4 regions of the Paenibacillus sp. NPDC055715 genome follow, and region 1 is predicted to be linked to each of the others. Evidence: riboswitches for the same ligand, from Rfam matches in the RefSeq annotation. Region 1 holds a riboswitch; each other region holds the start of a gene.

What was found. Region 1 has a riboswitch for cyclic di-AMP ahead of ACWGOO_RS20125 (C40 family peptidase). Riboswitches for the same ligand answer to the same signal wherever they lie in the genome.
Region 2: linked by a shared signal. The riboswitch ahead of ACWGOO_RS16325 (TrkH family potassium uptake protein) and the one ahead of ACWGOO_RS20125 (C40 family peptidase) in region 1 are both predicted to bind cyclic di-AMP.
Region 3: linked by a shared signal. The riboswitch ahead of ACWGOO_RS04110 (hypothetical protein) and the one ahead of ACWGOO_RS20125 (C40 family peptidase) in region 1 are both predicted to bind cyclic di-AMP.
Region 4: linked by a shared signal. The riboswitch ahead of ACWGOO_RS17560 (G5 domain-containing protein) and the one ahead of ACWGOO_RS20125 (C40 family peptidase) in region 1 are both predicted to bind cyclic di-AMP.

Annotation. Positions count from the first base shown of each region.
Region 1 covers NZ_JBSHGA010000017.1:43,202-49,023, forward strand. The annotation lists gene ACWGOO_RS20115 (M1 family metallopeptidase) at 1-1,890, shown strand, start outside; gene ACWGOO_RS20120 (hypothetical protein) at 1,902-2,729, shown strand; cyclic di-AMP (ydaO/yuaA leader) riboswitch at 3,015-3,152, shown strand; gene ACWGOO_RS20125 (C40 family peptidase) at 3,158-3,658, shown strand; gene ACWGOO_RS20130 (GNAT family N-acetyltransferase) at 3,964-4,470, shown strand; gene ACWGOO_RS20135 (4a-hydroxytetrahydrobiopterin dehydratase) at 4,545-4,844, opposite strand; gene ACWGOO_RS20140 (hypothetical protein) at 4,887-5,180, opposite strand; gene motA (flagellar motor stator protein MotA) at 5,369-5,822, shown strand, end outside.
Region 2 covers NZ_JBSHGA010000009.1:96,976-102,797, reverse strand. The annotation lists gene ACWGOO_RS16330 (CPBP family intramembrane glutamic endopeptidase) at 1-1,240, opposite strand, end outside; cyclic di-AMP (ydaO/yuaA leader) riboswitch at 1,493-1,641, shown strand; gene ACWGOO_RS16325 (TrkH family potassium uptake protein) at 2,105-3,445, shown strand; gene ACWGOO_RS16320 (potassium channel family protein) at 3,464-4,141, shown strand; gene ACWGOO_RS16315 (LysR family transcriptional regulator) at 4,148-5,053, opposite strand; gene ACWGOO_RS16310 (succinate dehydrogenase cytochrome b558 subunit) at 5,280-5,822, shown strand, end outside.
Region 3 covers NZ_JBSHGA010000001.1:822,713-828,534, reverse strand. The annotation lists gene ACWGOO_RS04150 (MarR family transcriptional regulator) at 1-369, shown strand, start outside; gene ACWGOO_RS04145 (helix-turn-helix domain-containing protein) at 555-929, shown strand; gene ACWGOO_RS04140 (helix-turn-helix domain-containing protein) at 1,037-1,420, shown strand; gene ACWGOO_RS04135 (hypothetical protein) at 1,548-1,769, opposite strand; gene ACWGOO_RS04130 (hypothetical protein) at 1,966-2,262, shown strand; tRNA gene ACWGOO_RS04125 (tRNA-Leu) at 2,353-2,435, shown strand; gene ACWGOO_RS04120 (glutathione peroxidase) at 2,593-3,078, opposite strand; gene ACWGOO_RS04115 (hypothetical protein) at 3,215-3,370, shown strand; cyclic di-AMP (ydaO/yuaA leader) riboswitch at 3,543-3,718, shown strand; gene ACWGOO_RS04110 (hypothetical protein) at 3,834-4,229, shown strand; gene kdpF (K(+)-transporting ATPase subunit F) at 4,436-4,513, shown strand; gene kdpA (potassium-transporting ATPase subunit KdpA) at 4,664-5,822, shown strand, end outside.
Region 4 covers NZ_JBSHGA010000011.1:9,259-15,080, reverse strand. The annotation lists gene rsmA (16S rRNA (adenine(1518)-N(6)/adenine(1519)-N(6))-dimethyltransferase RsmA) at 1-461, opposite strand, end outside; gene rnmV (ribonuclease M5) at 469-1,014, opposite strand; gene ACWGOO_RS17560 (G5 domain-containing protein) at 1,162-2,310, opposite strand; cyclic di-AMP (ydaO/yuaA leader) riboswitch at 2,579-2,861, opposite strand; gene ACWGOO_RS17555 (TatD family hydrolase) at 3,066-3,833, opposite strand; gene ACWGOO_RS17550 (HD domain-containing protein) at 3,875-5,158, opposite strand; gene ACWGOO_RS17545 (AbrB/MazE/SpoVT family DNA-binding domain-containing protein) at 5,490-5,744, shown strand.

The DNA of each region.
Region 1 (5,822 bases):
GCCTGGCAGCCCCAGTCAGAGTCTACGCTTGCGCCAAACATAGGCAAGCCCTTGGGGGCAAACATCCCGCCTGACGTGCCCAAAAGTCCTCCACAGCCCGCTTCAGAAATTCTTAGTAAGCGTGTGGTGGAATACCACATTGACGTGTCCCTGGAAGAAGGACAGGTTTTGAGGGGCACCGAGACGCTTACATGGAAGCATCCGGGCACCAAAACCGTGAACGATCTGTACCTGCATCTGTACCCCAATGCCTTCTCTTCCATGGAAACCACCTTCATGAAGGAATCCGGGGGCAAGCTGCGCGGCGACACCATGCCCAAGAACGGCTTTGGCTCCATGACACTAACTGAACTTAAAACGGAAGACGGTTTATCCCTCATGCACCGGACTCAATACGTGCAGCCGGATGACGGTAACGTGAACGACCGCTCGCTCATGAAGGTACGTCTCCCCAAGCCGGTCCGAGGCGGTGAAAGCATTACATTATATATGAAGTTTGAGGTAAAGCTACCCGCCATCTTCGCACGTATGGGCGCAACAGATGATTTCGTCATGGCAGGTCAGTGGTTTCCCAAACTCAGCGTCTACGAAACCGCCGGACAGCGCGGACGCGCCGAGGAAGGCTGGAATCTGCATCAGTATCATGGAAACTCCGAGTTTTACGCAGATTTCGGAATTTACAGTGTGCGGATTCGAGTGCCCGAAACACACATCGTGGCCGCAACCGGATTTCCCACCCGTGGAGCAGTCCGGCAAAATGGACAAAAAATATATCAATTCTATGCCGATGACGTGCACGACTTTGCATGGGCCGCTTCACCGAATTTTGTAGCCGTAGAAGAGCCATTTTCTTCTGCCGAGGTGCCGGGTGTCAAAATCAAGCTGTATCTCGACCCATCGCACAAGGAGCTCAAGGGGCGCTATATGAGCGCAGCCAAGGCCGCCCTTTCCTATTACAGCAAGTGGTACGGGCCTTATCCATATTCAACCCTGTCCATCGTTGTACCACCCAAAGCAGGCAGCGGCGCGGGCGGCATGGAGTATCCCACACTCATTACGGCCGCAGCGGCGGATAATCTGAATCCCGGCTATAGTCTGGAACGGACGGTGGTTCATGAGATTGGGCATCAATATTTTTATGGAATGGTGGCCAACAACGAATTCGAGGAACCATGGCTGGATGAAGGCTTTACCTCTTATGCAGAGGAACGACTCATGGAGCAGGAATATGGGCTCATCCCTAACTTGCCGTTACAGTCTGGACAGGTATCATCCCCTCAGCCGTTAAACCGTGAGTCCTGGAAGTACGGCTCGGCTGCTAAATATGCACAAAATGCTTATTCTCGGGGCAAGCTGGTACTACGTGGCATTGAACGCCAGGTCGGCGCGAAAAAAATGGACCGCATTATGCGTACCTACGTCCAGACCTACCGATTCAAGCATCCATTCTCACAGGATTTTCAGCGTATCGTCGAAAGAGTCACCGGACGTTCGTGGAGCCATTATTTTGAACAATATGTATACGACGGCCAGATGGCGGATTTTTCAGTGGACCGCATTACGAACCGCAAGCTGGCCAACGGATACGAAGCAACCATTACACTCAGCAAAAAAGGGGCGGATTATCCCAAGGTCCCTGTTCAATTCACCTTCAAGGACGGCACAACGATATTCAAGGCATGGGACGGCACTGGCAAAAGCATCACCTATCGACTCAAAAGTGCATCTGCGGTCTCCCATGTGGTTGTTGATCCGCTGTACACGATTGCGCTGGAGAACAAGCATATCAACAACAGCCTGAAGGCCGAACTGAACGAAAAAAACCAGACCCGTTGGAGCATAAGTGTAACCAAGCTGCTGGAGACACTGCTTGGAAGTCTGTCATGGTGAGGTGCCTATAGATGCGTACTGTAATAAAAGAAGGCTGGGCGCTTGTGCGCATACAATTTTATATTGTCATCATTCTGTTTCTGTATCGACTGCTATGGGGCGTTTTCCTCTATCGGCTGGTACAATCCGCCGTTACTCCCCTACTGCTGCGCTACCCCGATCAGGGTCAAAATGAACTGGGACAGACCTTGTTTTGGATGGAGAGCCAGATTGCCCTGACGGACAACCGAGAGGTCCATATGTACCTGTGGATACTACTGGGGACAACGGTGCTGCGTACACTGATTACCCCCTTCATCCGGGCGGGAATATACCAAAGTCTGCATACCCATGCGACCGAGCCGCAAAGTCTGTCCTTCTTCCGTGGGATGAAACGTCATGGCTTGTCATCAATGATCTATTACGTCATCGAGCTTGGACTCCTGCTGCTCCCTGCTTTCTGGGTGGTGCCAAAGCTCTACCCTATCGTAGCAGGGGCGCTGCAATCTCCCGCCTATCTCCTACATGTACTGCCTTATGCCATCGGTTGGATCGCTTATGGCTGGTTCATCTGTCAGTGCATCCTGTACATGCAGCTAGGCACCGTAGGTGGTCACGCCATACTGTCGTCGCTGCTCGCCTTCTTTCGCCAAATCCTCCCGGCCATCGGTATTTCGCTTCTGCTCGGCGCAGGCATGCTGCTCGTCCTTGGTCTGTTCGGCACGGTGGCGATGATTTGGACGGGCATGCTGGCACTCATTCTCCAGCAAACGTATCATTTTGTTACCAGTTTGGTCAGGCTATGGCACATCAGTTCACAGTACCGACTATGGCATACCGATATCTCCGGCAGAGGTTGAACCTTCACTCCGTTCCTCCCGAACAATCTCTGGCTGTCGACAGGCAACTATCCATCTCCATTCATATCCAGGCAAACGGCATATAACTGAATACTCTTAACAAAATCTGTTCCCGCGATAAAGGGAGCAGATTTTGTTGTAACTTTTTGCAATGAAACATTTGCCAAATCCAGCCGGCTTTGTTACAATAATTGCAGTGAACTGATAGTAACAACTTTGTAATCTTTATTGTAATCTTTGCCTTAAAAACATCGTTATCGTGAATACTGCTCTCCAAGGTGCACATCTTAAGTTAAGCCTAATTCCTGGCACCTGGGAAGCGGGGGAACCAGTTTGGGTGAATTGATCTCGCAACAGAGTGGTCATAGGGGAACCTTCTACCGAATCCTTAAGCTAACCTCGCAGGCATTGGAAGGGGTATATTTTTTTTGAAGAAGAAGCTAACGATCGCAGCCATGGGACTTGCCATTGCCTTTACATCTTTTACATTCGGTGGCGGCAGTGCATTTGCAGACTCCAAGATGGACCAGGTCATCCAAGATGCCAAAGGAACGAACTACAGAAGCGGAGGCACTACACTCGACGGGTTTGATTGCTCCGGCTTCACAATGTATGTATATCAAAAATTGGGGATTAATCTGCCCCATCAATCCGGATCACAATTTAAAATGGGATCTTCCGTATCCCACGATGAAATGAGACCTGGAGACTTGGTGTTCTTTAACACCACAGGGAGAGGCATTTCCCATGTAGGTATCTTCATAGGTGAAGGGAAATTTGCCCACTCCTCATCTTCACGTGGTGTAGTAGTTAGCTCACTGAATGAAAATTATTATGCTAACCGTTATATCGGTGCAAGAAGAATTATGAGCACAGACGCTTACCACGCCGTAGCTTCTGAAACTCCTGATGACGATAACGTAGAATAACTAACGAACAGCAAGCTAACCCTGAGCCGCAATTTGATTCTGGCTGGAATCGAATTGCGGTTTTTTTATGTCCACAACATCAGAAACGTTATCGTTACTGACGAACTGACACCTCAGAAGGTTTCAATTTTTGCGAACATCGTCGGTTTTACCGTCACGGCTGGGGGAGCATATGAGCAGTAAGTCCTTCTTATTTGAATGTATGCCCGAATTGGGTATGAAATAAACACGCTTGCCAATCCCCAATAACTTGTCTACAATCTGTTGTTAATAGTTTAGGTACCTATAAAAGGAGATGGGAAGACATGCCGGCCTCAGTATCTAACTACCGGATCGTCCCGATGGACGAGCATCAGGCGGCTGCAATCTGTGAATGGCGCTATGATCCACCCTACAACATATACAGCTGGCTACCTTGGGAACAAATGAAGGCGCTTGAAGTCGAATTTGGAAGCCCCACGCTTCGCCAAGAGCAATATGTTGCCGTACTGGATGACGAGAACACACTAACCGGATTTGCTCAATATTTCCCGATGATTGGCGTGACCCGGCTAGGTCTGGGAATGCACCCCGAATTGTGTGGACATGGCAGAGGCGCCGATTTTGTCCGTGCCATTGCCGAGGAAGCCAAACGACGCAACCCGGAGAATGAAATTGATCTGGAGGTGCTGACCTGGAATAGGCGCGCCATCCGGGCTTACAAGGCAGCCGAATTTGAGCTTACGGATACCTATGAACGTCAGACTCCCGATGGCAAGAAGTCATTTCATTGTATGGTATATCATCCCGACCACCAGCCTCGTGTTCTATGATAAAGCGCCTTCAGCATACAACTGCATTGTTGTATATCGAAGGCGCTTTTATCATACGGCAGACCATGATCGGCTCAATGACTGCTACGCATTTTCTCAAAAGCTTCATTATATTGTTGGGCTTCCTTAATATCCACGGCCATAATGCCACCGTCATCCCAGGAGGTTAAGCGCAGGGTCACGGTCTTGTAATCAATTGTAATAAATGGATGATGATTAAATGCTTCTGATATAGCAGCAACTTCATCTACGAATGCAATCCCTTTCATAAAACTGAAAAAATTATATTTCCGGACAATCCAGCGTCCTTCCTCCAGTTCCCAACCCTCCAGCTTTTCCAGATGTGCTTCAATCTCTTCTTGTGTAAAAGGCATGATACGACTCCTCCCCGTTGATAAATCCATAAGACGGCCTGTTCAAATCAAAGGTACCGACATCAGCTCCTCATCTCCAATGAGTACATAGATACGGTGCTGCTCCGGTTCATTGATGACAACGCCGCTGCCCACAGCGATAACGGGCTCTGTACCCAGCGCATAAAACAGGTCTTCCGCCAGAGCTTCATTGACTTCCTGACGCCCTGCCGGATCCAGCCTGTCCCAATCTTCTGCTTCCATTTCGAAAAATTCATAGCTATCCGGAATGCTCCCCAAAGCCTCTGTCAAATCGTTCAAAATTTGTTCATACTCCCGTCCGTGCTTCACTCCCATGCCATTTCCTCCAATTATTCCACCATTCATTACATAATCACCTTATTATACCGGAAATTCGTACTTAACAAAAAAGAGAGTTTTGTCGATAAATACTATAATCCGTCTTGTAATGACGTGCCTGGGGCAAGGACGGCTCCCAGCGGCATGAAAGGATTCAAAATCTATTCTCATGGATGAGGTGTATCATGCAAATTTCAACCATTATCGGACTTGTACTCGGGATTATATCATTGGTCGTCGGGATGATTCTCAAAGGCGCGCCAGTGGTCAACTTGGTCAACAACCCCGCTGCTTACATGATTATTTTTGTCGGAACGGCAGCAAGTATTTTTATGGCCTTCCCGATGGCAGAAATTAAACGGATTCCAAAACTGTTCAAGATTATTTTCACGGAACAAAAGCTTTTGGAACGTAAAGAGCTCATCGGCACGTTTACCGAATGGGCATCCATTACCCGTCGCGAAGGTCTGCTTGCTCTGGAATCCAAGGTAGAGGAGATCGACGACCCCTTTATGCGTGGGGGTATGCGTATGATTATTGATGGTAATGATCAGGAATTCGTACGGGATGTTCTGATGGAGGACATTAACGCTACCGAGGATCGACACCGCTCGGGTGCGCTGGTTTTCTCTCAAGCTG
Region 2 (5,822 bases), on a different contig from region 1:
GAGATTGTGTGGCATCGGTTGTGGAGAACGTATTAAACGTGCGCTCCAGTACAAAGAACAAAATGGATTGCACCCCAAGTAAAATAAATGCCCACAAGTAGCCCACATACATACTGCGAAGTACGTATAGCCCGTAGCCTGGCTCTTTGGCGCGTGGCCATGCATTCAGTCCAATCTTGCGCATCAGCCCGTCACCGCCGACCAAGGAGAAGTAGAGCGATACGGCCATGACGAAAGTAATAACCATTTGCATAACCATGAGAAAAACAAGCATGCCCCGTCTACCTGCTTCGGCTTGCAGTATAGGTAGCATGTTTAATGTCCCAGCTATGCTGGCAATAAAATATACAACAGAAAGAACAATGCCACGTACAAAGGAAGTGTGACGTCGTGTGAGTGAAGCGTATACGATGGCAAGTATGCCTAACGCCAAGCTAAATAAAGCATAGCCTGCATAGGTCATCCAATTAGCCCAGAACGTTTGTTTTTTAACATAATCCGTATAGGATGGTGGGGCAGAAAAGCTTTGTGTAAACGAGCGCACATCCCCGTCTTCAAACGTAAACGCGAGCGTAAGCACCGAGGAGCCGATTTTCTTATCGTCCACGGTATACTTCAACCCACCCTCGCCTTCAGCGGTCGCGAGCTTCAAGTCCGACGGTTTAAAGCCAAAGCGTTTTACCCAGATTCCTGCTGCCTGTTTCTTCGCTTCCAGCGTCATGTCTCCCTCGGCTGCACGTATAAGCCTGCTGCGTTCCTCCTCATCCGTAGAAACATCAGCTTGTGTGTAACTGGTGCTGGAGGTGATTCGTTTAAAGCTAACAACTTTGCCTGTGGACAAATCCACATGAATTTGCAGTTTATTTTTGGAAGAAGGTTCTGGCAAGTCAACCCGGAAGGTCTCGTAAGGATAACTTTTTTTCCATGTACGGTCATACTGTTGAAGCAGCTTTTCCCTGGATAAATAACCATACAGATCCGTTTCAGCCTGATAGGTCACAATAGGCTTTTCAGGCTGCGATTCGGTATACCCCAGCTTGGAGCGGGCAAAGTCCAGCGCGTGTAAGACAGCTTCCTGCTTGCTGATGACCTTGGCGCTCGTCAGTGCCTCCGGATTCGGATTACTCAACGAGGGAATAAGCAATTGAAAGACAAAAAAGCAAATCAGGCCAATCCCGCCCAGCAAGCCTAATCTTTTGAAGTTGGCCGTGAGCACGACCGGTTTCCCGATAGGATTCATGAGTTTCCTCCTTAATCTGTAAATAAGAACATCCATTAAAGATATCATACTGCACAGGTTCTCGCCAACAGACCTACGATATTCATGAAAATGGAGTGAAAGCACTTTAAAGTTTCAATAAAATAAGATAAGCTGCGATTAAAGGAGTCCTATTCTCCAATTACCACTAATTTAAGACGAAACCGGCTTTGTGCTCTGTATATAGAAGGATTATAATCTTGAGGCAATGGATATGAAATACATAGGTAACGATATACATTTGAGCCGAATTTCTTAGGAAAATGGGGGAACTATGTTACTGGGGTGGATGTTACAGCCGGTCTTGGACTGGAAGTGTGAATAGGGCATACTGTGCAGCCCGAATCCGCCAGCTAACCTTTTAGGCTGTGAGCAGGAACCCAGTCAGGCATTCGGTTTTCCGGTGTCTTTTTTTGTGCGATTAAAACGTTGCTGAGTTAAGTCCGCTTCGCGCTCCATTTGATCTTCCGATCGCTGTTGTCACTGAGTTTTATTGGATTAGATAAACCCTGTTAAGGTTAAAATTCAGAGACAAAGGCGAGCGCTACCGCTTCTCCAGATTCAAATGGAACGCTGCGCTGCTTCCTTTGCGGATACTTTTCTGTTTGCTAAAAAAACGGACTAAAGAAACTGAAAAGAGATTGGTGATTTTATGAGCTGGTAGTAGCGGAGGGGGCAGAATTGTTCTGAAGAAGCGCCAGCGTTTGCCTTTACCACCGGATTTTAACCATTAAAAGGGCTTATAAAATCAGAAAAAAATCCGGGGGTAACAGCAATCGGAAGAACAATCTGCACCCGGAGCGTCTCCATGTTCATAATTCACCAAGTAGGAGCAGTGATAAATAGATGAATCCCCATGCAAGATGGCTTCGGCTTTCTCCACCGCAGATATTCGTTGCGGGCTTTGCCATTATCATTCTTATCGGTAGCTTGTTGTTAATGCTGCCGATTTCCAATACAGCGGGGAAGCCGCTTGCATTTATAGATGCTTTGTTTACAGCTGCCTCCGCAACCTGTGTGACAGGTCTTGTCGTTAAGGATACCGGCACCTTCTTTACCACCTTTGGTCAGGTGGTTATCGCTGCGCTGATCCAGATTGGCGGTCTCGGCTTTATGACGATGGCTACTTTGATTGCGCTGGTGTTCAAGCGTCGTATTTCCTTGCGGGAGCGCCTGATTTTGCAGGAAGCGATGAATCAGACTTCTGTTGAGGGAATTGTCGGATTGATTCGTAGGGTGTTGCTGTACTCGCTAATTATTGAGGGCGTGTGCGCCACGATATTCGCGATTCGCTGGTCCTTTGATATGCCTGTAAGCAGGGCGATTTATTTTGGAATCTGGCATGCGATTTCCATGTTTAACAATGCAGGCTTTGATTTATTTGGTCACTTTCGCAGCCTGACAGGTTATGTGTATGATCCGATTGTTAATTTTACAGCTATGTTTCTGATTATTTCGGGTGGCATTGGCTTTGTCGTGATGTCGGACCTGACTGAATATCGCAAGCGCAAGAGACTGTCCTTGCAAACCAAGGTGGTACTCAGTATGACGGCTGCTCTGATTGTAGTCGGCACGCTCGTCATCTTTGTATTCGAGTTTACCAATCCGAAGACATTGGGCCCGCTGGATTGGGGTGGAAAGCTGCTGGGATCTTTATTCCAGTCCGTATCACCGCGCACCGCAGGTGCCAATACGTTAGATATCGCTGGCTTGCGACAGGCCACGCAGTTTTTCATCGTTATATTGATGTTTATTGGTGCCTCTCCTGGCTCTACTGGGGGCGGGATTAAGACGACAACGTTCGCGCTGCTCATTGGAGCCGTGATTTCGATGCTGCGGGGTCGGGAGGATATTGTGCTGTTCAAATATCGGCTTGCGCAGGGGCGAATTTACAAGGCTTTGACCATTACACTGCTGGGGCTGCTGTTTGTGATTGGCGTGACGATGATTTTGTCGGCAACCGAAGATCATCATTTTCTGATGATATTGTTCGAGACGGTGTCTGCATTTGGGACGGTGGGATTGTCCATGGGGCTTACACCTGATTTGACAGTTATAGGCAAGCTGGTCATTACCCTGACGATGTTTGCGGGCAGATTAGGTCCGCTCACGCTCGCTTATGCAATGACTCCGAAAAAGGGTAAGGAATTATATCGTCATCCGGAAGGCAAAATGATTATAGGATAAGGGAGTTTTCGAGTAGATATGAAAACGCAGCAGTTTGTAGTTATTGGTTTGGGACGATTTGGCTCAAGCCTGGCTTTGCAATTGGTAGATATGGGGTGCGAGGTGCTTGGCATCGACCGGAATGAGGATGTTGTGGACAGTATGAGTGAGCTGTTGACGCACACCGTCGTGGCGGACGCTACAGATGAGGATTCACTACGATCACTGGGCATCCGCAATTTCGATTGCGGCATTGTTGCAATTGGTGCTGATATTCAGGTCAGCATCCTAACTGCCATTTTGCTGAAGGAGCTGGGTGTGAGCAAAGTCGTTGCCAAAGCAATTTCTGTGCTGCACGGACGGGCGTTGGAAAAGCTCGGTGTGGACCGGGTCATTTATCCGGAGCGGGATATGGGGATACGGGTCGCGCATCAACTGGTCACGCCTAATTTGCTTGATTATTTGGAGCTGTCCAAGGAATACAGTATTGTGGAACTCAACGTCCCTGCATGTCTGCATGGCAAAACGCTATCTGAGCTGAATGCCCGCACTCGCTTTGGTTGCAGCATCGTGGCGCTTCATACGGCGAACGGTATCCTGATTGCACCAACAGCGATGGATCGGCTAAAAGCGGACGATATTATGGTCATCATTGGCTCCAATGAGAATATCGGCCGCTTCGAGGATGAAGTCGTTAACGTGAATGAGGAAGGCTAATCTCCTCTATACCATACGATAGCCCGCAAACGATGCCCGCGTCTCGCTGATCCAGCGCCGTGCTGTCGGCCCCAGATCGGTCGTCTCCGAGTAGATGAGGGAGGTGGTGCGCCGTGTCTCCTTCAAATCAGGCAAGTACAGCGCGGTCAGCCCATTATCCCGCAGCAGCTCGCTGCGCAAGTAGGATTTGGGCAGCAATGCGGAAGCCTTGCAGGTCGGCAGCAGGCGCACAATCGCCTCGAACGAGTCGATTTCCATACGAATATCCGGCATGATGCTGCTGCGCTGGAACAGGTCATCCGTCAGACTGCGGTACCAGGTTCCTTTGGAAAAAATAATCATCGGTAATCCTTGCAGGTCTTTCATCAAGACCGTTCCCGTCTTCATCGTTAATTCATGCCCGATCGGAACGACTAGCTCCAAGTGATCGTCAAACAGCGGAATGCAACGCAATCCGGCCTCATGAATGGCAGACCCGACAATACCGGCGTCTGCTTTTTTGTCGCGTACAAAAGCGACGATTTCATGGGTTTTGCCCGTGAGCAGCTTCAGCTCGGTTTGGGGATGCTTGCTCATGAAAGCTTCGACGAGCGTAGGCAGCGTCGTTTGGAGTGTCGTCAGACTCGCACCCAGTGTAAGCATGCTCTGGGCTTCGTTTTTGTGCTGGGACAGCTTTTGCAAAAAGCGGAGCTGCCGTTGCCGTTGCTCCAGCGCGAATGTATATACAAATCGGCCTGTTGATGTAATTTCGAGTCGTTTGCCCCGCCGATCAAAGAGATTCACACCCAGTTCTTCCTCCAGCTTGGCGATTTTGCGGGACAGGGCGGGCTGGGACAGATTAAGCAGCTTGGAGGCTTTATTCAGGCTGGATTGCTCGACAATGACGGCAAAAGCATTCAAATCCTCAAACAAATCATCCACTTCCTCTCTATATGCAAAAAAGACATAACAATTAATACGTATATTGCAATTCCATTATAAGCTGAAAAGGAGTAACATGAAAGCGACACAAGATGTTCACACTTTTGTTTTTCCTTTTAAGGGGCGCCTTATTGGACATTTCTTGTCGTGAACTGTCATTTTATATGTTATATTACTATTGAAAACGTTATTATTAGGAGAAGGGAGCATTACCTAGATGAGAGAATTTTATTCCAGAAAGCTGCACTCGCTTCTTGGCGTCATTCCGCTGGCTCTGTTTTTTGTAGAGCATTTGGTGACCAACTTCTCAGCGGTGGAGGGCGGCAAGGAAGGATTCAATCGCAGCGTGGCCTTCCTGAATGGTCTGCCGCTTGTTATTGTGCTTGAAACGTTATTTATCTACTTGCCACTGCTGTTCCATGGAATCTATGGCTTGTATATCGCTTATCAGGCTGATCCGAATGTCAAACGTTTTGGCTATTCGCGTAACTGGCGCTTTCTGTTCCAGCGCATTTCCGGTGTGATTACGTTCGTGTTCATTATCTGGCACGTATACGATACACGTATTCAGGTGGCCCTGGGTAATGTAACACATGAGGAGCTAGGCGGTGTGATGCATGGCATTGTGACGAATCCGGTCTATTTTATCCTTTATTTAATCAGTGTCGTTTCGGCATCCTTTCACTTTGCTAATGGACTATGGGCATTTATGGTCAGTTGGGGGATTACGGTGGGACCTCGTGCGCAAAAAGTGTCCTCC
Region 3 (5,822 bases), on a different contig from region 1:
CTCAATATTCCTTTACATTTGTCGCCTAACAACTTTCAGGTATTAATGCTTCTGCGGGAGGTGCGCTTGTCTACGGTATCTGATCTATCCAAACAGCTTAATGTCTCGCGTCCGAACATGACCCCTCTTTTGGACAAGCTGGTGGAGCATGGGTTGGCCGATCGCCAGTCGTGTGACTCGGATCGCAGAGTCGTGAATGTGGCGATTACACAAGAGGGCGATGCTTTTTGTGAGCAGGTGTTCAATACCTTTTCCGGTAAAATTCAAGAAAGACTGGTGCTTCTGTCGGAAGAGGATTTATTGCACTTGAGTGATACTTTGAACGAATTAAAGCGGATTTTTCTTAAAATCGACAACGCTACTACGTAATTGATGTAAGCAAACTGACGGAGGGCCGCCGTTTTCTTCGGAAAACAGGCGGTTTTTGTTGCATATTGTGGTATAATGAAAACCAACATACATAATTCGGGAATTTTAACATACGTGATCTTTGAAATGGAAACAGGAAACATGATATCGTTATTGGAGAGCCTGCTAGGGAGGAAGGGACTTCTATGCAATCTATTTACCAACGAATTGAGGAGCTTATCAAGGAACGGGGAATGACGAAAAAGGCGTTCTGCAAGCAGTTGGGTATTAGTACAGGGAATTTTGGTGATTGGAAGAGAGGCAAGACGACACCGGGCACGAATAAGCTCATTGAAATCGCTTCGTTTTTTGATGCCAGTCTGGACTGGATCATGTTGGGGCGGGATGTACAGGGTGAGGTGCTGAGGGAGTCGAAGGACCCTTATTTTTTTGATGCATATGGGCAACTGAATTGCCAGGGAGAGCAGCTTAGTAAAACAGAAAAGGATTTTATATTTGAGTATATTGAATTTACCCGCTTCCGTAAAGAGAAAAAGCAGGAAAATTCAACTACGGAATAAACGAGTGCAGCTATTAAAGTGATGATTACCGAATAAGTATGGTTGTAATGTTGGTTGGAATTTTGGGGATAGCTCAAGAAAAGTTAGGGTGTCGGAGGGGGATAATTTTGGGAGACCAAACGATTTATCAGCGAATTGAAGCCTTGATTAAGGATAGGGGAATGACGAAGAAGGCGTTTTGTGAAAAGCTCAAAATCAGCTCGGGGAATCTTGGGGACTGGAGAAGAGGCAAAACAACGCCGGGAACGATGCATTTAATCCAGATTTCGGACTTTTTTAATGTATCGCTGGATTGGTTAATGAAAGGCGTCAAGCCAGGTGAGGGCGTACTTCAGGAGCAGAAGGCTGCTTATTTTTTTGGAGTGATGGGGCCATTGAATTACCAGGCAGAGGACCTGGATACAGAAGAACAGAATTTCATATTAGAATATGTGGAATTTGCGAAATATCGTAAGCAAAAAGGTGAGAATGACAAAACACAGCCTGAATGATCTTCTCGCTAAAGATCACTCAGGTTAAAAACCCGTAAAACGGACCGGTGGGTTCGATTGACGAGTTTATTTGGTTTGCCGACGTTATAGCGTGCCGTATACTTGGGGGACGCTCACATCGTTGGTTTCAGAGTGGTGGTGCCTCCTTATAATCGTTATCGTCGATGTTGAGGATTGCAGCAACTTGTTTTCTGTGCCTTTGTGCTTTGCGGGTGCCGTGAATCAGATTGGACAAGCGTGAAGGCGGGATATTATGCGTTTCACAAAATGTTTTCTGATCCAGCCGAAGTTCGACAAGCCTTTGTTTGATGGCCCACCCGAAGGAGGTAACAGGCATTTTGTTGTTCAAGTGAAATCGCCCCTTACGGATTCTTGCGGAATAATTGGTGTGTTATAATAATCATCAGTAAACATGTTATAATTAACCATCTGAAACTATGATACACGTTTATACGTGTTTTTACAATCTTAAATACGTAATTTGGATAAAAATATTACTTATTAAAGTGATGGATGGTCTGAATAATCCATCGGGAGCCTGTTAATTGTACGAAATTGCAGTTGTATTCTGGATAAAAAAGCACTCTGTCACTGAAGAAAGTGGTGGGAGTGCTTTTGGCGTTGGTGCTGGAAGGGTGAAAACAGGCATCAGGGGGATGCTGGAGGCGTGTAATGGGGCAGGACGAAGAAATCAGTTAATTTCACCCGCGCTGGCGGTTGCTGCTCATATAGGGTGGCTGAACAACGATATAAAGGTTTTTGATAGCCATGCCATCGAGGGATGTGAGCTGAGGATGCAGATCGGTACGTACATAGTGTTCCAGGTCTTGCAGACAGGTTAAACGGCTCATTTAAAATATTTATTGTATTTATGTTTACAAATAGAATACAAGGGAGTATAATAAACCTGTTGCCTCGAAACATTAGAATTTGCGGTCGTGGTGGAATGGCAGACACGCTATCTTGAGGGGGTAGTGGGCGTACGCTCGTGGAGGTTCGAGTCCTCTCGACCGCATTACATGCAAGACACAGTTAAAAAAGCATTCTGACACGTTTTTAACGTGATTGGATGCTTTTTTTTGTTATATAAGCTGCACTAAAATATCCCTTTTTCCTAGCCACAGGAGCAGCCGCCTGGATTGGCTGCTTGTGAACGGTGATGAAGTGGCCTATCAGCTTTGCTGCAAGAGCTTCTCAATATCCCCCGCCAGTTTATCCGGAGTTGTCTGTGGGGCATAGCGCTTAAATACGTTCCCTTCGCGTGTAATCAAAAATTTAGTAAAATTCCATTTGATCGCTTTGGAGCCGAATATGCCTGGAGCTGTTTGGGTGAGGTAGCGGAATAAAGGGTGCGCCTGATCGCCATTGACATCTATTTTGGCAAACATCGGAAATGTAACTCCATAGTTGATTTGGCAAAACTCCGAAATGTCCTCGCTGGAACCCGGCTCTTGCTTGGCAAACTGATTGCTGGGAAACCCCAGGATTTCAAGACCCTGCTCATGGTATTGGTCATATAGTTCTTGTAGCGCCTTGTATTGGGGGGTTAGCCCGCATTTGCTGGCTGTATTCACGATGAGCAGAACTTTACCATCATATATGGACAACGGAATCTCTTTCCCTTGCAGAGTTTGTGCATCATATTCATAAACGGTCATGGTTTCCCTCCTGATTTGGTTTTCTACAATTAAATTGTAAGAAATTTAACGAAGGTTTGCAAGTCTATAATAGATGTAATGCGACGTCTGCAACTGTAAAATCGTATTTTGTCCAAAACGGAAAATTGCACTGCAAATGGGGCGAATTGCGTTGTTTCTCATCGTAAAAACAGGCTCAATCGGCGCTTATCAGGTGCATACAGCAGTTTTTCTTTCTCTTTTACAAAAAAAGGACAAAAAATGCTCTCCATACGCCAATATTGACATGCCTGATATTTTTGAAAAGAGATGAAAAACCGAGCTTGAAGGAGCTGGGAGAAGGATATTTATGTTGTAAGCGCTATAATTAATCTCTTATGCTCCAAAGGCGGATTTATAACCCCGCAGGTGAGCTTTACAGTATTCCTTGCGCGGGTGTATGATTCAGACGTAATTTCAAATGAAGTGAATGAAGCAGCAACGAATTGTCTATAGCGCTGAATTTTGCAGTTGCAAAAGCGGGGGAACCAAACGAGATCTATGCGGCTTTTAGAGGTCCGTGTGTCTCATGGGGTGAATTTTCCGGCCAAGTGCCAGAAATAGGGCGACTCTCACGTCCGAATCCGACAGCTAACCTCGTAAGCGTACAGGGAGAGGCAACAAACCGCCGTGTGCAGCCATGGTTTATTTTATCATGGGTATGTAAGAAGCCGGAGGAAAGCCTTTTTCCTTTGGCTTCTTTTTGTTGTCTTTTTATACCGGGAGAGGAGCTACTGATGGAAGGTCGGCTAATCATTGTCACTGCACCGAATGAATCGGGCAGAAATTTTGTGAAATTGCTTATGTTCAAAAAACTGGCGTTTGCGGTTCTTACGAATAGCGCTCAGGAGGAACGACAGCTCAAAAAAATGGGTGTGGAGCATATTGTTCGGATCAATACGATGCAAGCAGGGAAATGGAATTTTCCCAAAAAAGAAATTGGTTGCGTGTATTTGTTCGAGAACAGCTTGAATCTGACTTGCCGTTTTCTGCAAATATGCCGGCCGCTGACATCAGATTCGATCTATGTCATTACGCACGGCTATAATCCTCAAGGGATTTATCGAGGTTTGGGAGCGGACCATGTGATCTACACTTTGAATGGAGAGGTGGGTTTCCTGCTGAACGGATAGTCGTATAGGTAATATAAATAAAAATTTTCGCATTCATTGTATGGTGATTGTACGAGGATGTAAGAATGACGATCTGAGGACCGATACGGGAGGGTTATGAACATGATGGATATATACATGCTGCTCGTGATGGCTGTGAGTTATGGAGTGATACTGATGTTTGTACGCTGGTGTGATGCGCAGACCTCCAAAGGAGGGCGAAAAGGATGATGGTTGTGCTTACGCTTACGGCTATTGTGTTTGTGTATTTAATCTACGCACTCCTGAATCCTGAAAAGTTCTAATCAGCTAAACAGGATAAAGCGGGCGGGGGACAGCAGATCAAGGATGAGGCATCAGAGGTAGCGGGCTTTCGCAAACGTGTGCACTCGCTTGGTGCTATGAACCCGTCTGTTGTTCCAAACGCAGGAGCATTTTGGAGGAGGGAATAGATGATGGAGTTGCTGCAAATTGGAATTGTGATTGTGATATTGCTGCTCTTGGTGAAACCAGTGGGCACCTATATTTATCATGTATTCTCAAATGAACCGAATCGGACGGATCGGGTGTTTGGCGGAACGGAGAAGCTGATTTATAAGGTTATAGGTTTGAAGAAGTTGGAGAGCATGCGTTGGACCACGTACGTTATGAGCTTCATTGCTACGAATGTCGTGCTTGTGGCGATCAGCTATGTGCTGCTGCGCTTGCAGGGACTGCTTCCCGGTAATCCGGCTGGAAATGGCAATATGGAAGCGTCACTGGCATTTAATACAGTGATCAGCTTTATGACCAACACGAATCTCCAGCATTACAGCGGAGAAAGCGGGCTTACGCATCTGACGCAGATGGCGTTCGTTACGATGATGATGTTCACTTCGGCTGCTTCCGGATTTTCGGTTGCTGCGGCTTTTATGAGAGGATTGACGCGGCGCGGTGAAGGAATGGGCAACTTTTTTCAGGATTTTATCAAAGCGATTATACGGATTTTTCTGCCGTTGGCCTTTGTGCTTACGCTGGTGCTGGTCGGACTGAAAGTACCACAGACGCTTCAGCCTACGGCGGATATTACGACGTTGAGCGGAACACAGCAGCAGATTGCTTTGGGACCCGTTGCTTCGCTGGAATCGATTAAGCATTTGGGTACGAACGGGGGCGGTTTTGCGGGAGCCAATTCGGCGCATCCTTTTGAAAATCCAAGTCCCTGGACGAATGTGCTGGAAATTTTGGCGATGTGGGTGATGCCAGCTTCTCTGCCGTATACCTTTGGGCTGTTCGCTCGTAATCGCAAGCAGGGCTGGATTATTTTTAGCTCGATGATGGTATTGTTCCTTGTATTCCTATCCATTACGTATGTGTCGGAGAAAACGGGCAATCCGTTGATTCATGCACTGGGTGTGGATGCTTCTCAGGGAAGCATGGAAGGGAAAGAGGTTCGCTTCGGCATTGGACAATCGGTGCTGTTCACGGCGGTAACGACGGCGGCTACGACAGGTTCAGTCAATAATATGCACGATACACTGACCCCGCTGGGCGGTATGGCTGCTTTGGGAGAAATGATGCTGAACGTCATTTTCGGCGGTAAGGGTGTCGGGCTGATGAATATGCTGATGTACG
Region 4 (5,822 bases), on a different contig from region 1:
ACGACGATATTCTCCAGAGGGAGCTTGTCCTCCAGCAGCCTCATCAGAATCGGTGTAGTGACGTAGTACGGCAGATTAGCGACGACGCTCACTTTACTGACCCCGGCAAAATCGGAAGCGAATACCTCTCGCAAATCCAGCTTCAGCACATCCCCATGGCGTACCTTCACATGCTCATAAGGGGCCAGCACTTCTTCGAGAATAGGCAGAAGCCGCTGGTCAATCTCGACAGCAGTAACTACCTTGGCCGATTGCGCCAGCTTCTCGGTCAAAGCGCCAATCCCCGGACCGATCTCAAGTGCGCCCTTCGTATCGTCCAATCCCGCAGCATTCACGATCTTGTTCAGAATATTTTGATCAATCAGAAAATTTTGTCCCAAACTCTTTTTGAACGAAAACCCGTGCCGCTGAATAATTTCCTTCGTGCGCCTTGGTGTTGCTATATCTTGAATCCCTGTCATACGGATATCACAATCCTTCACTTTCAATTTGTGCCAGCGCACCGGCAAATTCCTCACGGCTAATCTGGAACACAGCGAGCCGTTTATGTAGCTGCTTACCGTTACAGTAACCAATACCCAGCACATTACCCAAAGCCATACGTCGTGCAGCAGCATTCGGGTGGGTGATAAGTCCGGCGTCAATCAGATCCGCCCAATCGATTAGAGGATCGGCCCCTTCCACCGTCGTATGCACCCGTGCGAGAGCATGTCTGATCGCTTCAGGCGAGGCATTCTCCACGCCAATATCCCCTTTGCGCGTCGCTTCCTCCTCTGGTATAAAGGCCTGCTTGCAGCCGGGCACCTTGGAGGCGATAATTTTGCGGATGCGCTCCCCTGCATGATCGGGATCGGTCAAAATAATGACACCCCGCCGCTCCTGCGCTAGTGCAATTTTGCGCAGCGTCATTTTATTAATGGCAGAGCCGCCCGTTTCTATTGTATCCGCTTCGACAGCACGGCGAATAGCCACCGTATCATCCCGACCCTCTACCACGATCACTTCCTTGATCATTTGCGTTTCCCTCCACTGCTACACAGTAAGCTATATTCATCTTTCCCTGCTTTTGAAAACAAAATAAGAAGAGGGTATCCTCTTCTTAGCATGGCATAACTATGATGTTAATACTATCGCATTGCCCTAAACATATACAACACGTTTTTAGTTGATTTCAGGCTTCACGGGTCCAATCACATATACAGTTTTACCGTGCTTCCGACCAAACTGATTGGCCTGACCCAAACTCTCATAATACACATCGATTTTGTAGCCTTTAATTGCGCCACCGGTATCCTCCGCACGGCGGAAGCCCACCCCTTCGATATACACCCACCAGCCGATTGGAATCACACTCGGATCGACAGCGATGGTGCGTCCTTCCGTGACACGCGAACCGGATGCGGTACGTGTACCGATACCTGATTCCTGTGAGGAGTACGCCGTCATGGAGACGTTTTGTAATACTTTGCTGTATTTAAAATTCACACCTGCTTTACGGACAGCATTGCCCGAACTAACTCGTGTTGCCTTAACGGCATCTTTGGGACCAACGGAAGCAGCAAGAACAACCGGTTTTTTCTTCGTTCCTACCGCAATTACCTTATCCACACGATTCCGCGCGACTTCCTTGTTTACCAGCTGCTTGGATACCAATTTTCCGTCATGGTATACCTTTTGAACATGCTGGACCACAATACCCGTTTTACCGCTTTGGATGACCCGATTATCCCCTTTATAGAGACTCGGATCGGACGTTTTGATGACCTGATAAGGTACCTGTTGCTTCTGTTCGACCTGCTGTTTCTTCACACGGACGATTTTTATGTCCATGTTAGACGAAACAGAGGCATCCAGATCAGGGTAAACTTTATCATTTGACGATAATTTATAGCCCGAGGCGCGAATGGCACCCTCTACTGTATTTTCTGTTGTGTACAGCTTCTTCGTCTCATTGCCTGAGGATACTTTGACCTGATTGGCACGTTTGATGACTACGCGATCCCCATCCTTTACTGCTCCGTTCAGCGGCATCGAAACCGTATCATGCGGCTGAAGTGAAATAGAATGCTCTTTGAGCAAATCTTGGAGCTTGAATTCCCGGGTTTCTACCGCAGATGCCTTACCGTCGATGACAAAAAAGACCTGTTTTTTAGATTGAGTGTACACCAGAATTGAAATCATAATCGTTAGTGCGATTAGAAAAATAGCAACCAAAGCAGCCTGGCGCACATTTTCTTGCTTCCAACGCAATACGTAAGACATGCTGGATGAGCGTGACTCATGGGACTCCTCTTTTTGGAAAATGCCCATTTCCTCCGTCCTCCTTACATAGCCCGCCGTCTGGAGTAAGACATAGTCGAGATTGACGTGACTATAACAGATTTTCTACAAGACAAGCCCGTACTGCGACTGTCCTGCACCATGTACCCGTCTTCGCGGCATGCTGTCCTCCCCTGTTTAATCACAGTATGATGACAGATTTTCTTTTATTCACAACAAAAAAGCCAAAAAAAGAGACTAGAGAGCTCTTTCGTGGCTTCCGGCATGTGCGAATATGCGGAAAAATCATGCACGAGATGGCTTCTCTCTTGTTACGCTTACGGGGTTAGCTGTCGGGTTCGGACGTAGAGAGACGCCCTAGCTTGGGTCAACCGCTCATGGCGGTCGCCTTCACATTCACCCCGAAGACCCAAAAAGAAATCGAAATACGGCCCCTCCACCTGTTCAATCCCATCCGGGAAAAGAATTTCGGTCGAGCCGGCTGGCGGAAGAGACGTTCCCTTCTTGCCCATACGCCGGACGTACTGTTAGCCATATCGGTTCCCCCGTTCCCTGTAAAAGGGACTCAGCGAGACTGGTTCATGAAATGAGCTGTTGATGTTTACACTCAAACAACAATTCACTGAAAAGATGATATCCTGTTTCTATTCATGTTGTAAAGCAGGTTTCAAGTACATTTTTAAAAATATTCGGTTAAAATATTGTAATATTCTTGAGTTTCCTGCAATAAACTCATGATTATCTTCGCCTATCTCTTTATTTTAATCGATTTCTTCACTTTTCCACTAAATATCAAATATTCCCAGTGCATTTTGGGTCGTAATTGACACTAATTCCTCCACCGTAATTCCCTTGATTTGGGCAGCCGCCTCTGCGACCAATCCCACGTGCGCGGACTCATTTCGCTTTCCGCGGAACGGATGCGGCGTCAGGTAGGGAGCGTCCGTTTCAATAAGCAGACGGTCCAGCGGCATCTGTGCGAGAACCTCCTTTGGCTGCTTGGCATTTTTGAATGTTATTGGCCCTCCAAAAGAGAGGTGAAAGCCCATATCCAGCACCATTTTAGCCGTCTCCCAGCTCCCGGAAAAGGAATGCATGACTCCGCCAACCTCACCCGCTTTTTCTTCACGCAAAATTTTAACAATATCTTCATGTGCATCCCGGTTATGGATAACAATGGGCATGCTCAGCTCACGAGCCAGTCCAATCTGGTTGCGAAGCACCCGATGCTGTACATCCTTTGGTGATGTGTCCCAATAATAATCCAGACCAATCTCCCCGATCGCCACGACTTTCTTATGACTGCATAACGATGCAATCCATTCCAGATCGCCCTCCTGCATCGTAATCGCATCCTGTGGATGCCATCCAATCGCCGCATAAATAAAATCATATGTTTCGACCAATTTCATGGTAGACGGAATGGTCTCACGGTTAAATCCGATATTAATCATACGGGTCACTCCCGATTCGAAAGCGCGTGCTATAACTTCTTCGCGGTCTTCGTCAAATTGCGGCGCATCCAAATGAGTATGAGTGTCGAATAAATTCAAAATTTTCGTCTCCTTTATTACTTTATTTGTCATATAATTGTCTATTGTTTGACAAAATAATTCCTTATTTCGTCAGGAAGCTTGTCCTTTACCCCATCCAATTTGTTTTGGGGATAGTACATATGATATTTACCCCGATGAATACCGCTAATGGAGCGCACAATTTCCGATACTTCGGAAATTTCTCTCACTTCTCCTTTGCGTCCCAGCAGTAAAATCTGGTTGTCCGTCGAGCCACCCTGCCGAAACACATCATAAGGAAGATCCGTCGGAAAATCAATTTCCAGATCATATTCCGGGTGCAAACCAACCTGCTCCAGCGCTGTCCGAATGTCGTCAATGGTATCTGTATCCATATTTTCGATCTCTACATATTTATACAGCTTGCGATCCATAAAACGGGCACTCAAATCACTTAGAATCTCGTCCTTTTCCCGTTTCCACTGACTGAACACTGTCTGAATCAAAGACTCGTCGAGCATCAAATATTGTTCCACCGTAAGCTCTCCCCGAAAGAGGTCCGGCAACGGCTCCAGCAGAAAACTAAACTCATATCCATTTCTAAACAGCTCCTTCGCCCGCTTGAAAATTTTACGCAATAAAATTTCCGAGCTGCGCGTCACAGGGTGAAAATAAACTTGCCAATACATCTGGTAACGCGACATCAGATAATCCTCTACCGCATGCATGCCTGACTCCTTCACAACAATCCTTCCATTATGTGGACGTAGCAGCCGTAAAATACGATCCAGATCAATAGTGCCATAATTGACGCCTGTCGAGTGCGCATCCCGAAGCAAATAATCCATGCGGTCTGCATCCAGTGGGCTTGTAACCAGGTTTACGGCAATCGGCTTGTCGTACGTTTTGGCAATCACCGCAGCCACCTTCGTCGGAAGCTCCTCATCGACTTGCCGTAACACAGCGTTAATCTCCGTATTCCCCAATACAATCCGGCATGTCCAATCCTCGTGGTTCATATGAAAGGCCTCTTCTATAGAATGGGAAAACGGGCCATGCCCCACATCGTGCAACAAAGCTGCACACAGCGCGACTAAACTTTCTTCCTTCGGCCAATCGGAAAATTCATCGCGTTCAAATTGGGAAATAATACGCCGTGTAATTTCGTATACACCCAGCGAATGCGAAAAACGACTATGTTCCGCTCCATGAAACGTAAGATAAGATGTACCCAACTGCCGAATTCGGCGCAAGCGTTGGAACTCTGAAGTATTGATCAAACGCCATATCACTGTATCCTGAACATGGATATAGTTATGTACCGGGTCCTTAAAAACTTTTTCTTCACTGAGTGGCTGGTGCAAGATATCAGCTCCTTTAATATTCTGAATAATGGATTAAGATACAAAGAAATCCTAAACAATCCCCTTCATTCGACATTGTTTGTCGTAATATGTCGAATTATAACTTTTCGGCATTTCCAAATCGACAAATGGCTTAAATCATCAATAAAATAAGGCAGTGCACACGCATTATGACCTTTATTCTAAATACTTTTGCATAATTAACCTGTTAGCATATTTTTAAGGTTGACTGTTTTGGGAATCGTTGGTATAGTAAGTATCAGAAAAGAGAAAAATTTGTCGAATCATGACACTTATATTATTTTAAACGGCGAGAGGAGCCTGATTTATTATGATGAAATCCACTGGTATTGTAAGAAAAGTTGACGAGCTCGGACGTGTTGTTATTCCAATCGAATTGCGCCGCACATTGGGTATTGGCGAAAAAGACGCTTTGGAAATTTACGTTGATGGCGAACGCATTATGCTCAAAAAATATGAGCCTGCTTGTATCTTCTGCGGCAACGCCGAGAACGTAATTTACTTCAAAGGAAAAATTGTTTGCCAAGATTGCATCTCGGAAATTCCAGCACCTGTGACAAACTAAGATTTTTAGTATATAATAGACTTATAAGAGATTGTTAATTCTAACCTTTTTCATATATACTCCTTGTTGCCTTCCACG